Regions from separate parts of the Paenibacillus haidiansis genome, predicted to be linked through region 2. Evidence: riboswitches for the same ligand, from Rfam matches in the RefSeq annotation. Region 2 holds a riboswitch; each other region holds the start of a gene.

Evidence for each region. A riboswitch is a leader RNA that binds a small molecule or an ion and turns the genes downstream of it on or off. The one in region 2 is predicted to bind cyclic di-AMP.
Region 1: linked by a shared signal. The riboswitch ahead of V3851_RS15390 (3D domain-containing protein) and the one ahead of V3851_RS22165 (TrkH family potassium uptake protein) in region 2 are both predicted to bind cyclic di-AMP.
Region 3: linked by a shared signal. The riboswitch ahead of V3851_RS24595 (C40 family peptidase) and the one ahead of V3851_RS22165 (TrkH family potassium uptake protein) in region 2 are both predicted to bind cyclic di-AMP.

Annotation. Positions count from the first base shown of each region.
Region 1 covers NZ_JAZHPZ010000007.1:71,873-76,352, reverse strand. The annotation lists gene V3851_RS15405 (transporter substrate-binding domain-containing protein) at 231-1,061, shown strand; gene V3851_RS15400 (amino acid ABC transporter permease) at 1,161-1,823, shown strand; gene V3851_RS15395 (amino acid ABC transporter ATP-binding protein) at 1,810-2,532, shown strand; cyclic di-AMP (ydaO/yuaA leader) riboswitch at 2,692-2,871, shown strand; gene V3851_RS15390 (3D domain-containing protein) at 2,875-3,555, shown strand; gene V3851_RS15385 (polysaccharide deacetylase family protein) at 3,605-4,444, opposite strand.
Region 2 covers NZ_JAZHPZ010000015.1:110,594-115,073, reverse strand. The annotation lists gene V3851_RS22170 (potassium channel family protein) at 1-422, opposite strand, end outside; gene V3851_RS22165 (TrkH family potassium uptake protein) at 436-1,770, opposite strand; cyclic di-AMP (ydaO/yuaA leader) riboswitch at 1,840-1,998, opposite strand; gene V3851_RS22160 (CPBP family intramembrane glutamic endopeptidase) at 2,309-3,982, shown strand; gene uvrC (excinuclease ABC subunit UvrC) at 3,948-4,480, opposite strand, start outside.
Region 3 covers NZ_JAZHPZ010000021.1:18,184-22,663, reverse strand. The annotation lists gene V3851_RS24605 (M1 family metallopeptidase) at 1-1,004, shown strand, start outside; gene V3851_RS24600 (hypothetical protein) at 1,077-1,907, shown strand; cyclic di-AMP (ydaO/yuaA leader) riboswitch at 2,125-2,259, shown strand; gene V3851_RS24595 (C40 family peptidase) at 2,262-2,732, shown strand; cyclic di-AMP (ydaO/yuaA leader) riboswitch at 3,022-3,157, shown strand; gene V3851_RS24590 (C40 family peptidase) at 3,162-3,632, shown strand; gene V3851_RS24585 (GNAT family N-acetyltransferase) at 4,032-4,480, shown strand, end outside.

The sequences.
Region 1 (4,480 bases), on a different contig from region 2:
TTCAATTTTCAACCTTAATACTTTGGGTTATTGAAACGCATAATAATAGTGCCACATTTATTTACATTTATTTGCATTAAAATTCTGTTGGATATGGCTTGGGAAATATGAATAAATGATGAAATGCGGAAAATTAGTATAAAATGACTTTGCATATATATACAGTTTGCTTTATAATTAGCCCAGTAATCGAATGATGGTCAATATTTATACCGACGGGAGAGAGACAGATGAAAAAGTGGGGTATTTTGATTGTAGCGCTAATTATGGTCACGAGTGTGCTTGCCGCTTGCGGACAAAACAAAAATAATGCCGGAGGCAACGCGCCTGCGACCGAAAATCAAGGAGCGGCCGATAACGGGGGCTCGAACGGCGGCGCCGGCAAAAAGCTGATTCTCGGCCTGAGCGCGGACTTCCCGCCTTATGAGTTCCGGGACAGCAAAGGCGAAATCGTCGGCTTCGACGTCGAAATCGCCAAAGAAATCGCCAAGGATTTGGGCGCGGAGCTGGAAATCAAGGATATGTTGTTCGACTCCTTGTTGAATGAACTGGAAAGCGGCCGCATCGATCTGGTCATTTCCGGACTGAGTCCGACTCCGGAACGGGCCGAGCAAGTGGACTTGTCCAAAATTTATTATAAAGCGGAGCAGGCGGTCGTAACCGTCACCGAGAATAAAGATAAGTATGCCACGATGGAATCGCTCGAAGGGGTGAAGATCGGCGTACAGAAGAGCTCGATTCAAGAGGATATCGCCAAAGAGATCGCCGGTGCCAAATTGACGTCGCTCGGCAAGATCTCCGATATTATCATGCAACTGCAGACGGGGCGCGTGGACGCGGCGATTATTGAAGGTCCCGTCGCCGAGTCGTTCGTCAAGAACGTGGACGGCATTACGATCACCGACGCCAAACCGGTAACGGAGGACGAAGGTTATGTCGTCGGCGTGAAGAAAGGCAACACGGAGTTGCTCGATCAGGTAAATACGACGCTTGACCGTCTGATTGAAGACGGGTCGATCGACAAGTTCGTCACCGAAGCAAGCGAACTCGCCGAGCAATAAGCAAGGAACCTGATTTAAGCGGAAAATAGCGAAGCCGATTCGCTATTTTCTGTTTTTTTGTCAAAGGTTTTGAGGTAAAATAGGAGGAATGATTGGTACATGGAGCTTTTTTCGATGTTTTGGGAGTACCGCGGCTACTTTTTGACTGGCGTGCAGTACACGCTGCTGCTGGCGGCGATCGGCGTGCTGTGCGGGTTTGTGCTCGGTCTTATCGTCGCGCTGCTGCGCATGACCCCATGGGCGATCGTGCGTTTTATCGGCCACGCCTGGGTGGAATTTTTGCGCGGAACGCCGATGCTGGTTCAGCTCTTAATTATTCACTACGGGTTTTCCACAGCGTTCGACATTAATTTTTCCGCTATCCAGTCCGGGGCGATTACGCTCTCGATCAACAGCTCGGCGTATCTGGCGGAAATTTTCCGCGCCGGCATTCAGGGCGTGGACCGGGGTCAAGGCGAAGCGGCACGTTCGTTGGGCATGACCCGCGGAATGTCCCTGCGGTTCATCATTATCCCGCAGGCGATCAAATCGGTGCTCCCGGCGATCGGGAACGAGTTCGTCACGATTATCAAAGAATCGTCGATCGTGTCCTTTATCGGCATCACGGAGCTGATGTTCCAATCCGGGGCCGTCGTCGGCATTACGTATGACGGAATGACGCCATACTTGATCGTTGCGGTAATCTACTTTATTTTGACATTTACATTGTCCCGTATTCTGGGTCTGTTCGAAAGGAAGTTGAAGGCCAGTGATCACCGTTAAAAATTTGCACAAAAAATTCGGACAATTGCATATTTTGAAAGGCATCGATCTGGAGATTTCCAAGGGTGAGGTCGTCGTAATCATCGGCCCGAGCGGCTCGGGGAAGAGTACGTTTCTGCGCTGCCTGAACTTGCTGGAGGAGCCGACGGAAGGGGAAGTTACCTTTGAAGGCGAATCCATCACCGACAAGCGCCACAATATCAATAAGACGCGCGAGAAGATGGGCATGGTGTTCCAGCAGTTCAACCTGTTTCCGCACAAATCCGTGATCGACAATATTACGATGGCTCCGATCCGCGTCAAAAAAATGGATAAGGCCAAAGCCGAAGCGATCGCAATGGATCTTTTGCAAACGGTGGGCCTGGCGGACAAGCGCGACGCCTACCCTTCGCAATTGTCCGGCGGACAGAAGCAGCGGATCGCCATTGCCCGTGCGCTCGCGATGGAGCCGCATGTCATGCTGTTTGACGAACCGACCTCGGCGCTTGACCCGGAAATGGTCGGCGAGGTGCTGGAGGTCATGAAGAGCCTGGCCGATAAAGGAATGACGATGGTGATCGTCACCCATGAAATGGGCTTCGCCCGCGAGGTGGGGGACCGGATTCTGTTCATGGACCAAGGCGTGATTATGGAGCAGGGCACCCCGCAGCAGGTGTTTAATTCTCCACAAAATCAACGCACTCAGGACTTCCTCAGCAAGGTGCTGTAACCACATCTTTATAAAGCCTGTAACCGCTCGGCGAATACGCCGGCGGTTTTTTTATTTTTACGAATTTGTAATCAATATCATAACCAAAAAATGCTGATATACCGCTGTTTTATAGATTTTGGCAACATTTGCATCATCTACTGGTTACAAAATTGTGATATATTGAATGAGCCAAAACCTGTCATAACAGGTGCGGGGGACGATTCTTTGAAACAGCCGCTTAACGGCCGGTTCGCCAAAGCGCTGCTTTCTTGGGGTGAAGCGCAGAATAAGAGCGCCGGGACTATTCCTTTGTTCCGAATCCGACAACTAACTCCGCAGGCGATATTAAAGGAGGAACTTATGAATAAGCATTTGAAATGGGCACGCGCCGTAAAGGCGGCAATCATCGCGATTGGTTTGGCAGGAGCGCTGCAGGCGGTTCCGGCGCATGCGGACTCGGTACATAAAGCGAAGGAGGGCGACACGTTTTACCTGCTCGCGAAGGAATACGGCGTGAATTTGGACAAGTTGATGAGCGCCAATCCGAGTATTAAGGCCAACAATATTTATGCCGGTTTGGATATCGTAATTCCGGGCGCCCAGTCGAACGCAATGGTAATGAAGGCTTCGGCAAGCCCGAGCAAAGCGGCGGAGATTTTGCCGACCTTTAAAGTGTCCTCGGTCGATAAAGTTGTGGAAGCCTGGGGCAAAACTTTTAATTATTCGAAAACGATCAATGTCAAAGCCACGGCTTATTCGTCCGCGGCCAGCGAAAACGGCGGATGGGGCCCGGTGGATTATTTCGGCAACCCGCTCAAGCTCGGTACGATTGCCGTAGACCCGAGCGTCATTCCGATGGGCACGAAGGTGCTGGTGACCGGTCATAGCCACGCCAATCTGCCGAAAAATGCGTTTGTCGCTACGGCAACCGACCAGGGCGGGGCGATTAAAGGCAACCGCATCGATATCTTCATTCCCGGAAGCCAGGCGACGGTTAATCAGTTCGGTTTCCAGGACGTTACTCTATACGTCATCAAATAAGGCATGTATAAGTCAAAAGCAGCTCCTCTTGAAGGAGCCGCTTTTTTGTTTACCTATATTTCGGGATGTTCAGCAGCTCCGGCACGGTTACGAAATGGTAGCCCTTGGCCCGCAGCGTATGAATGATTTCCGGCAGCGCCTCAATCGTTCCGGTGAGGTTGGAGCCTGTCCCGCCGCCCGCATGCTGCAAGACGATAGAACCGGGGCCGACCGTGCCTAGCACGTTCTGTACGACTTTTTCCTGGTCGAGTCCTTTCCAATCGAGGGAGTCGACGTTCCAATTGACGATCGTGTACCCATGTTGTTTGGCCCATCTCACCTGTTCTTCATTGATCTCGCCGTAGGGCGGGCGAATGAGCTTGGGCCGGTAGCCGGTAATACCTAAGATAATTTTCTCGGTTCGCAATATTTCGCTTTGAAACTGCTTCAAGGAGCGTTTTTTGAACACCGGGTGGCTGAAGGAATGATTGCCGATGATATGTCCCTCTGCATGGATTTTCCGGAGCAATTCCGGGTATTTCTTGGCCCTGTGGCCGACGACGAAGAAGGTCGCTTTTACTCCTTCTTTGCGCAGTACCTGCAAAACTTGCGGCGTAAAGCGAGGATCCGGAACGTCGTCAAATGTCAGGGCAACCTGCTTCACCCTTGGCCCCTGGAATTTGAAAGTCTCCGAATACTTCCGGCGCAGCTCTCCGAGGCCTAACGGTTTAGTCCCCGTTTCGACCGCGTCGGGGGAGCCTGGGTGTCCGGTCTTTTCGGGTAAGGGCGCGATGATGAGCCCGCTGCCAGCGGCTTGGGCGGTGTCTACACCAAATGCGCAAAAAAACAAAGCCGTGATCAGGCAAACGGCTCCGGCAATTCGGATCGTTTTTTTTCTTTGTCGGAACATGCGATTCTCTCCCTTCAGCCAAAACAATCTTATCTA
Region 2 (4,480 bases):
TAATCCAGCAAGTTTGGCGTGACAAGCTGATGAGCGACGCGCACCCCCATATCCCGCTCGGGGAAGATGACCCGGTCCACGCCCAATTTCTCCAGGGCCCGGCCATGAAGGACGGATATCGCCTTGGCCACCACCGTCTTAATACCGATCTCCTTAAGCAGGATGGCGCTCAGAATACTCATTTGGATATCGTTGCCGATCGCCACAATGCCGCAGTCGAAATTCCGCACGCCGAGCGATTTCAGCACCTCTTCATCGGTGGCGTCCGCCACCACGGCATGGGTGAGCCGATCGCTCCATTCGTCGACCACTTCTTCATTGCGATCCACGCCAAGCACCTCATAACCGAGGTTCATCAGCTCAAGCGCCAGACTGGAGCCGAACCGCCCCAATCCGATCACTACAAACTGCTGTGTTTTCATCTTTCTTTTCCCCTTATCCTATAATCATTTTGCCTTCGGGATGTCTATACAATTCTTTACCCTTCTTCGGCCCAAGCGCATAAGCGAGCGTCAAGGGACCGAGCCGTCCGGCAAACATGGTGAAGCTGATAATGATTTTCCCCAGGACGGTGAGCTTACCCGTAAGCCCCATGGACAGCCCCACCGTGCCGAAGGCGGACGTCGTTTCGAACAGGATGCTGAGGAAGCTGGCATCCTCCGTCGTGGACAGCACCATCGCGACGGCAACGACCAGAAACAAAGCGAGCATCGTGATCGTGACCGCTTTGAAAATTCTTTCCTGGGCAAACCGGTAACGGAAAAGCACCAGGTCCGTGCGTCCGCGGATCATGGAGATCACCGCCCCGACCAGAATGGTAAATGTCGTCGTCTTGATCCCGCCCCCGGTGGAGCTAGGCGAAGCCCCGATGAACATCAGAATAATTATGAAGAACTGCGTGGCTTGACGAAGCCCGCCGATGTCCAGCGTATTGGCACCCGCCGTCCGCGGCGTGACCGACTGAAAGAGCGAGCCCCAGAATTTCCCGGACCAGCCCAGTGAGCCAAGTGACTTAGGGTTGGTGAATTCAAACACGAAAATTACCAGCGCGCCGATCACGATCAACGCGGCGGTCATCGACAGCACCACTTTGGAATGCAGCGACAGCTTGCGGCGTTTCCGGAATTCGATCAGGTCGGACAGAACGATAAAGCCCAACCCGCCCGAAACAATAAGGAATATCGCCACAAAATTGACAAGCGGATCACTGACATACTGCGTAAGGCTGCGATACTCGCCGAACAAATCGAAGCCCGCGTTGTTGAACATGGAGACACTATGGAAAACGCCGAAATACAGCGCCCGGCCAAACGGCATGTCGAACGACCAGCGGATCGCGAACAGCAGCGCGGCGCAGCTTTCGATGACGAGGGAATACATCAGCACTTTTTTGATCAGCCTAACGATGCCTTCCATTGTATTCTGGTTCATTGCTTCCTGCAGCAGCAGGCGCTCCTTGAGCGAGATTCTCCGTTTGAATACTAGGGCAAACAGCGTCGCCATCGTCATGAAGCCGAGGCCTCCGATCTGGATCAGCAGCATGATGACCACCTGTCCGAAGGTGGAGAAATAAGTTCCCGTATCCACGACGACCAGTCCGGTTACACAGGTTGCCGAGGTAGCCGTAAAGAACGCATCGACAAAAGGCAGCGACTCCCCGGTGGCGCTCGAAATCGGCAGCATCAGGAGCAGCGCCCCGGCGAGAATAATAAGCGCGAATCCCAGCACTAACACCTGGGGAGGAGAGAATTTGAACCATTTGGAAAGCAATGTTGTTCACCTCATTATCGGTTTGAAAAGCAAAAAGAAAAAAGCACTGGAAATCCAATGCCTTTAGATTGGTCCCTGCTGCAAAGGCCTACGAGGTTAGCTGACGGATTCGGGCTTGCACGGCTGCCCTATTCGCATCTTCACCAGGCCGAAGCCGGACGAATCAGCGAAATTCACCCCAAAAAATCGGTTCCCCCGTTTTCGGTTGAAATTCGGCCAAACTATTCATTTATCGCGATTATTTTAATTTCATCATTTTTCATTTCATTTTCGTCAAATGGATTATAAGCTTTATTTCCCCCCGCTACAAAGGTATTTTTGGATGAAAAACATCGATAATAACTGAAATCGGATGAAACAAGCGCAAAGGTGATCGCTTCTCTAAGCCATGCTTTTGTTTGCCGGAGTTATTGCGGTATTTCAAGAAAAGCCCCTCGTCTCTGGCGCAGAAATCCGCCCTGTGTTATCTTTACTGTGACATGGATACACCAAAATCATACCGTATTGCCAAAAAAATATTGTTTAAAGGAGTTTTTGCATGTATTCCGACCCACATCCAGAGCCGTACGGGCGCAGGCCAAAGACCCGGACCCTGTGGCTCCTCGCCGCGATAGGTTTCATCGTGTTTATCTGGGTGCAGCTTCTGCCCACCACCGATTCCGAATCATTGCAAGTTCAGCAGTCGACTCAGATCATCACCAAGGAGCAGGCCCGGGAATCCGCCGCCAAATTCGCGGCAACGGCGCTCGGCTACGCCGGCGATTTGGGGGAAGCTTTGGTTACCTACGATACCGACTCCGATGTTTACGGGTATTTGACCCGGGAAGATTTGATGGCGGATTTCTTGAAAAAATACGACAAACAGTTTCCTTACGACGTGTTCCAGGTCCGGTTTGAACATCCGGACGCGGAGACAAGCGCCTTGACGGTCGATGTTCATATGACGACGGGGAAGGTGGTCGGCTTTGAGAAAACCGGGGATTACGAGCTATCCGTCAGCTCGAGCTGGGAACAAATTCTCGAGCAGGCGAATCCGATCCTGTCGGCGCTGGGATTCGACGAAAATACGGAGATGGTCGTGGACGAGGTTCCAAACGGGCTGTTGCTTACGCTCTCCGGTTATACCGTCGGCGAAGCTCAGGCGGAAGTCGGCGTAACCTACGACGGGGGACGGGTTACCATGGTTGAAAGTTATTTTGACATACCGCAAAGCTATACGGATTATATCGATCGCCAGACCACGATCGCCAATTGGCTCACTTATGTCGGTTATGCGCTGATGACTTTTGTGCTCGGCATTCTCGCTATCGTGTACAGCGCCCTGAAAAGAATACATACTTCGTTCAAACGGGGCATTATCCTGGCTTCGGTATATTTCCTTATTTCCTTGGGCTCCGCGATCAATATGCTCCCTTATTTTGAAAAAGAGGGAATCAGCGGTCCGATTCTGATCTTTAGCATGTTCATCCAAGGCATCGTCACGCTGATCATGGCCGCGTCGATTTATTTCTCGCTGGTCGGCGGCGACGGGCTCTGGCGCGAACAGGGGATTGCTCTGTGGCCTCGCGCCAAAGAACAAGGGTACGGACGCCATGTGCTGTCCGCGGTTTGGGACGGCTACGCTTGGGCGCTTATCCTGCTCGGCGTCCAGTCGGTCATCTTTCTCGTGCTGGAAAATACGATCCATATGTGGTCCACCACGGACGATTCGCAATCGACCTACAATATGCTCTATCCCGCCTTGCTCCCGCTGCTGGCTTGGGTGGCGGGGATCGGCGAGGAAGCCGTATACCGGCTGTTCGGCATCCCGATGCTGAAGAAAATGTTCCGCAGCACGGTTGCGGCCAGCGTGATCACGACGCTGATCTGGGCGTTCGGGCACACGCTGTACCCGATCTACCCGGTCATCTCCCGCCCGATCGAGCTGCTGTTCATCGGCTTATTGTTCAGTTTCATTTTCCTGCGCTACGGCTTTATTACCGTCATGTTCGCCCACGTCATCTTCGATAGCCTGCTGATGTCGATCAGCGTGATGTTTACGGGCGGTGCGCTGAATATCGCGGCCGGCATCTTCTTTATCGCGCTGCCGGCGATCGTCGCATATGTCATCTATCTGTTCAATCCTCCGGGGAAGGAACGGCCGCCCGTTCCGCCGCAAAAAAAAGAAGAGCCGTTGTTCACGACTCCTCTTCCTCCCGGAGGGCATCTATAATTTGCTTGGCTAATTTGTCGCCAATGGAAAGAGGCCGGAAGTCTTCGACGGAGGCCTCTTTTATTTTTTTCAGCGAGCCGAAATGCTTAAGCAGCGCTTTCCGGCGCTTCTCCCCGATGCCGGGGATGGCATCGAGGCGCGAAGCGACCATCGATTTGCCGCGCTGCTCGCGGTGGAACGAGATGGCGAAGCGGTGCACCTCGTCCTGAATCCGCTGCAGCAAATAGAATTCCTGGCTGTCGCGGGGCAAATGGATCGGCTCCGGCGGATCGCCCACCATCAGTTGGGCGGTCCGGTGCTTGGCGTCCTTGACAAGGCCGCCCACCGGAATGAACAAGCCCAGCTCGTTCTCCAGAACGTCGACCGCCGCGGAGATTTGGCCTTTGCCGCCGTCGACGATGATCAGATCGGGCTGCGGCAGATTTTCCTTCAGCACCCGCTCGTATCTGCGGCGGATAACCTCGCGCATCGTTTCGTAATCGTCCGGACCTTGGACGG
Region 3 (4,480 bases), on a different contig from region 2:
ATAAAGATTTGAAAGAGCGCTATTTCTATGCGGCGAAGGTGGCGATTTCGAATTTCAGCAAATGGTACGGCCGCTATCCGTATTCCACGCTCTCCGTGGTCGTCCCGCCCATCGGCGGCAACGGCGCCGGAGGCATGGAATATCCGACGCTGGTCACCGCCTTCGGCGCGGGTAGTGATTCCCCGGGGTACGATGAATTGGAACGGACGGTCATTCATGAGATTGGGCATCAATTTTTCTACGGCATGGTTGCCAGCAATGAATTCGAGGAGGCCTGGCTGGACGAAGCCTTCACTTCTTATGCCGAAGACAAGTTGATGGAGCAGGAATTCGGCATCGCGCCGAATCTGCCCCTTCAGGCCGCGCTGATCTCATCTCCGGCTTCGCTTACGCTGCCGGCCTGGAAATACGGCTCGTCGGACTCCTACGCCAAGAACGCTTATTATCGCGGCAAGCTCGTGCTGCTCGATATCGAGCGTCAGGTCGGCACGAAGACGATGAAACGGATTCTCTATAACTACAGTCAAAAGTACAGGTTCAAGCATCCGGCGACGGCCGATTTTCAGCGGGTTGTCGAGCAGACGACGGGACGAAGCTGGAAGGCCTATTTTAATCAATATGTATATGAGGGCAAAATGGCCGATTTCTCCGTCGACCGGATTACGGTCACGCCGGTTATCAAAGACGGGAGTACCGTCTACGAATCCACGGTGGAAATCAGCCGGCAGGGCGGGACGGCGCCCAAGGTGCCGCTACTGTTCAGCTTCAAGGATGGGCATACGGAAAGAAAGGTATGGAACGGGGCCGGCGACCGCGTACAACTGAAGCTCCAGTATAAAGAGCCGCTGGACTGGGTACAGGTCGATCCCGACTATTCGCTGGTATTGGAGAACAAGCACATCAACAACTACATCAAAGCCGAGGTCGAAGAACAAGACGGCACTCGCACCACCTTAAGCGTTGTGAAGCTGCTTGAAACTTTGCTCGGCGCCCTCGCGTGGTAGTAGAGCAAATCATGAGGTTCTCTGAAGCTCTTCATAGATGTATCACTCACAAAACTCTTAGGAGGGAAAATTATGACCTATATTCGGAATGGATGGGGGCATGTCAGGAGCCAGTTTCCCTCTGTGATCATCCTGTTCCTGTACCAGTTGCTGTGGGGACTGTTTCTGTACCGGCTGGTAAGCTCCGCGGTTAGCGACGTCCTGTCGCGGTACCCCGACCCGCCCCCGACGGAGATGAGCCGGATATTATATTTGCTTGAAGGACAGTTCGAGCTTAGACATAATCCGGCGGTATACCAATACATCTGGCTGCTGCTCGCGATGATCGCTCTGCGGCTGCTGTTGTCGCCGCTCATTCAAGCCGGCATCCTCTACGGCCTTAAGCCGTCCGAGGAGCGGGGCTCCGGCCTTCCTTTTTTCCGGGGAATGAAGGAATTTTGGAAGCCCGTCGTACTCTTTTATTTGTTGGAGCTTGCGCTGCTGGCACTGCCTTCCTTCTGGGTCCTCCCGCAGCTCCAGGCCTTGTTGCCCCGGTTGGCCGTACCCGGCAGCCGCCTTGCCCCCGTTCTGATCGGTTGCGGGATTTTGCTGGGCTGGATGGTTTACGCCTGGCTTGTCCGCCAACTGCTGTTGTTCGCCCAGTTCGGGTATCTGTTTAAGGCCGGACTCTGGACCTCACTGCTGCTCAGCTTAAGACATCTTCTGCCGGGCATCGCGATTTCACTCATTCTGGGCGCCACCGGAGCGGGACTGTTCCTCCTGTTCGGCACCGTCTCTTGGATTTGGACCGGACTCTTGGCCCTAATATTACAGCAATCCTATCCTTTTATCCGCAGTCTATGGCAAGTGTGGACGCTAACCTCTCAATACCAGCTATGGTATACCAAAACACAAAAAAGTTAAATTTTTTTCACTTTTATTTTTCCTTGTGCCACAAGGCCTCCGCGCTTTCCGGGGGTCTTTTTGTGCGTTTATCCCTCTCAATCTTGCTAATTAACCATTGCCAAAATATACTTGCCTTTGTTACAATAACAGCAGCACAATTTCAGTAACGATTTTGTTATTATTTTGTCATCATTGGCAGCGTATTATGCCGGGTGTCGAATTTGTAAGAATAAAACGTAAATTACAGCCGAATTCCCTTAACGGGGAACGGGGGAACCACTTTGGGTGAATTGATCTCGCAACGGAGGGATCATAGGGGACCTTCAACCGAATCCTTAAGCTAACCTCGTAGGCATTGGAAGGAGCATATTCTTGAAGAAACAGCTAACCGCAGCGGCAGTAAGCCTTGCAATTGTATTTTCCATCGGAACTGGTAGCGCTTTCGCGGATTCCAAATTGAACAGCGCCATCGAACCGGCTTTGGGTTCCGATTACAAATCGGGCGGAACGACGACTTCAGGCTTTGATTGTTCCGGATTTACGATGTACGTCTTCGCAAAGATCGGCATTGAATTGCCGCATCAATCGGCTTCCCAATACAAAATGGGAACCGAAGTGTCCAAGGATGAATTGATTGCCGGCGACCTGGTGTTCTTCAACACCTCAGGCAAAGGCATTTCCCACGTCGGCATCTACGTCGGCGACGGCGAGTTTGCTCATGCCTCCACCTCCAAGGGTGTAGTCATCAGCAAATTAAGCGAAAAGTATTACGTCGAACGCTATGTCGGCGCCAAGCGGATCATGAGCTCCGACAAATATGATGAAGTTACCAGTGAATCGTAAGGTAACATTTTTGAACGGATAAGCAAGGGCCCGTAGAGATTCTTTAACCAGGATCTCGCGGGTCTTTTTCATTTTATACGGGTGAGGATTAGGAACCCTTTCCTACTAAATAGTTGTGGTGACCGCTTAAAACAGTTCAAATTAACCTATTTAGCAAAAAAGGCCGCAATCGGCTTGCCAATACATGAAGAGGTTTGGTAAAATAACCAAAGTAAATGGTAACAACTTTGTAATTATTATTGTCGTATTTGTAATCATTTTGATCATGTCGTGTTTTTTCGGGTGCAATCAACAAGAACAGCCGAATTCCCGACACCCGGGAAACGGGGGAACCACTTTGGGTGAATTGATCCGTTATCCAAGGATCATAGGGAACCTTCAACCGAATCCTTAAGCTAACCTCGCAGGCCTTGGAAGGAGTTTTATATCTTGAGAAAGACGTTTGCTGCAGCAGCGACGAGTTTGGCCATCCTGTTCACGATGGGAACCGGAAGCGCTTTTGCCGACAGCACATTGGACACCGTAGTTAATTCCGTGATCGGCACGCCTTATAAATACGGAGGCGTCACTACCGCGGGCTTCGATTGTTCCGGATTTACCAGATACGTGTTCCAGAAATTCGGTGTCGACCTCGCCCGTGTATCCACAGCCCAGTACAAGCAGGGCACTCCGGTGGCCAAAAGCCAACTGAGAGAGGGCGACCTGGTATTCTTCAACACTTCCGGCAGCGGCATCTCCCATGTCGGCATTTATGTCGGCGACGGGAAATTCGCCCATGCCTCGTCTTCCAAAGGAATCAATATCGATAATTTGGACAACAGCTACTATAAGACGCGCTATGTAGGGGCAAAAAGAATTCTGAGCAATTGGGGCTATAGCACCTTTGCCGCCGAATCCTGATTACCCCTCAAAGCTGGAGACCCTACACCTTAAAACCCGTTGGACCGTGAGCGATTCTGGCCGGAATCGTCCGCGGTCTTTTTTTTTGCTGCCACTACCCATTTAACGAAGGACCGGTATCAAAGGTTACATGTAGATAAAGATTTATTTTTTTGCTGTCCGTGTTCCACCGCACTCCTACATCCAATCCTCGTTATATCCAAAATTTACCCCGTCCGGAGAAAAGCTAAACGGAAATTTCAGCAAACCCAAGAAATTTTTCTTCCCTTATCCTCTCGGGTTCGTGGGCTTCAAGCCTTTACAAGCAAAGAAATTACGTTTAGAGTGAGGTTAAAAAGAACTTGAGCCAGTCACATTGAATAGCCTATGCATTCCTATCGTTTAAGGAGGCGAAGACAGATGGAAAAAACAATCCCCCCATTCCGGATCGTCCCTATGGAAGAAAGCCACGGCGCGGATATCTGTACCTGGCATTACGATTCTCCGTATGATATTTATAGCTGGCTCCCTTGGGAACAAATGAAAGCGCTCGATGTCGAGTTCGGCAACCCTACCTTAAGAGCCCAGCAGTACGTTTCCTTGCTGAACGAACAGGGCGAACTTGCCGGATTTGCCCAGTACTTTCCCATGGAGGGGGTTACGCGCCTCGGTATTGGCATGCGGCCCGATTTATGCGGCCACGGCTTGGGGAAATCATTTGTGCTCACCATCGTGGAGGAGGCCAGACGGCGGAAACCGCAGGACGTGATCGATCTGGAGGTGCTGACCTGGAATACCCGGGCAATTCGGGCGTACCAAAAGGCCGGCTTCGTCATCACCGATCTGTACGAAAAAATGACGCCCGGCGG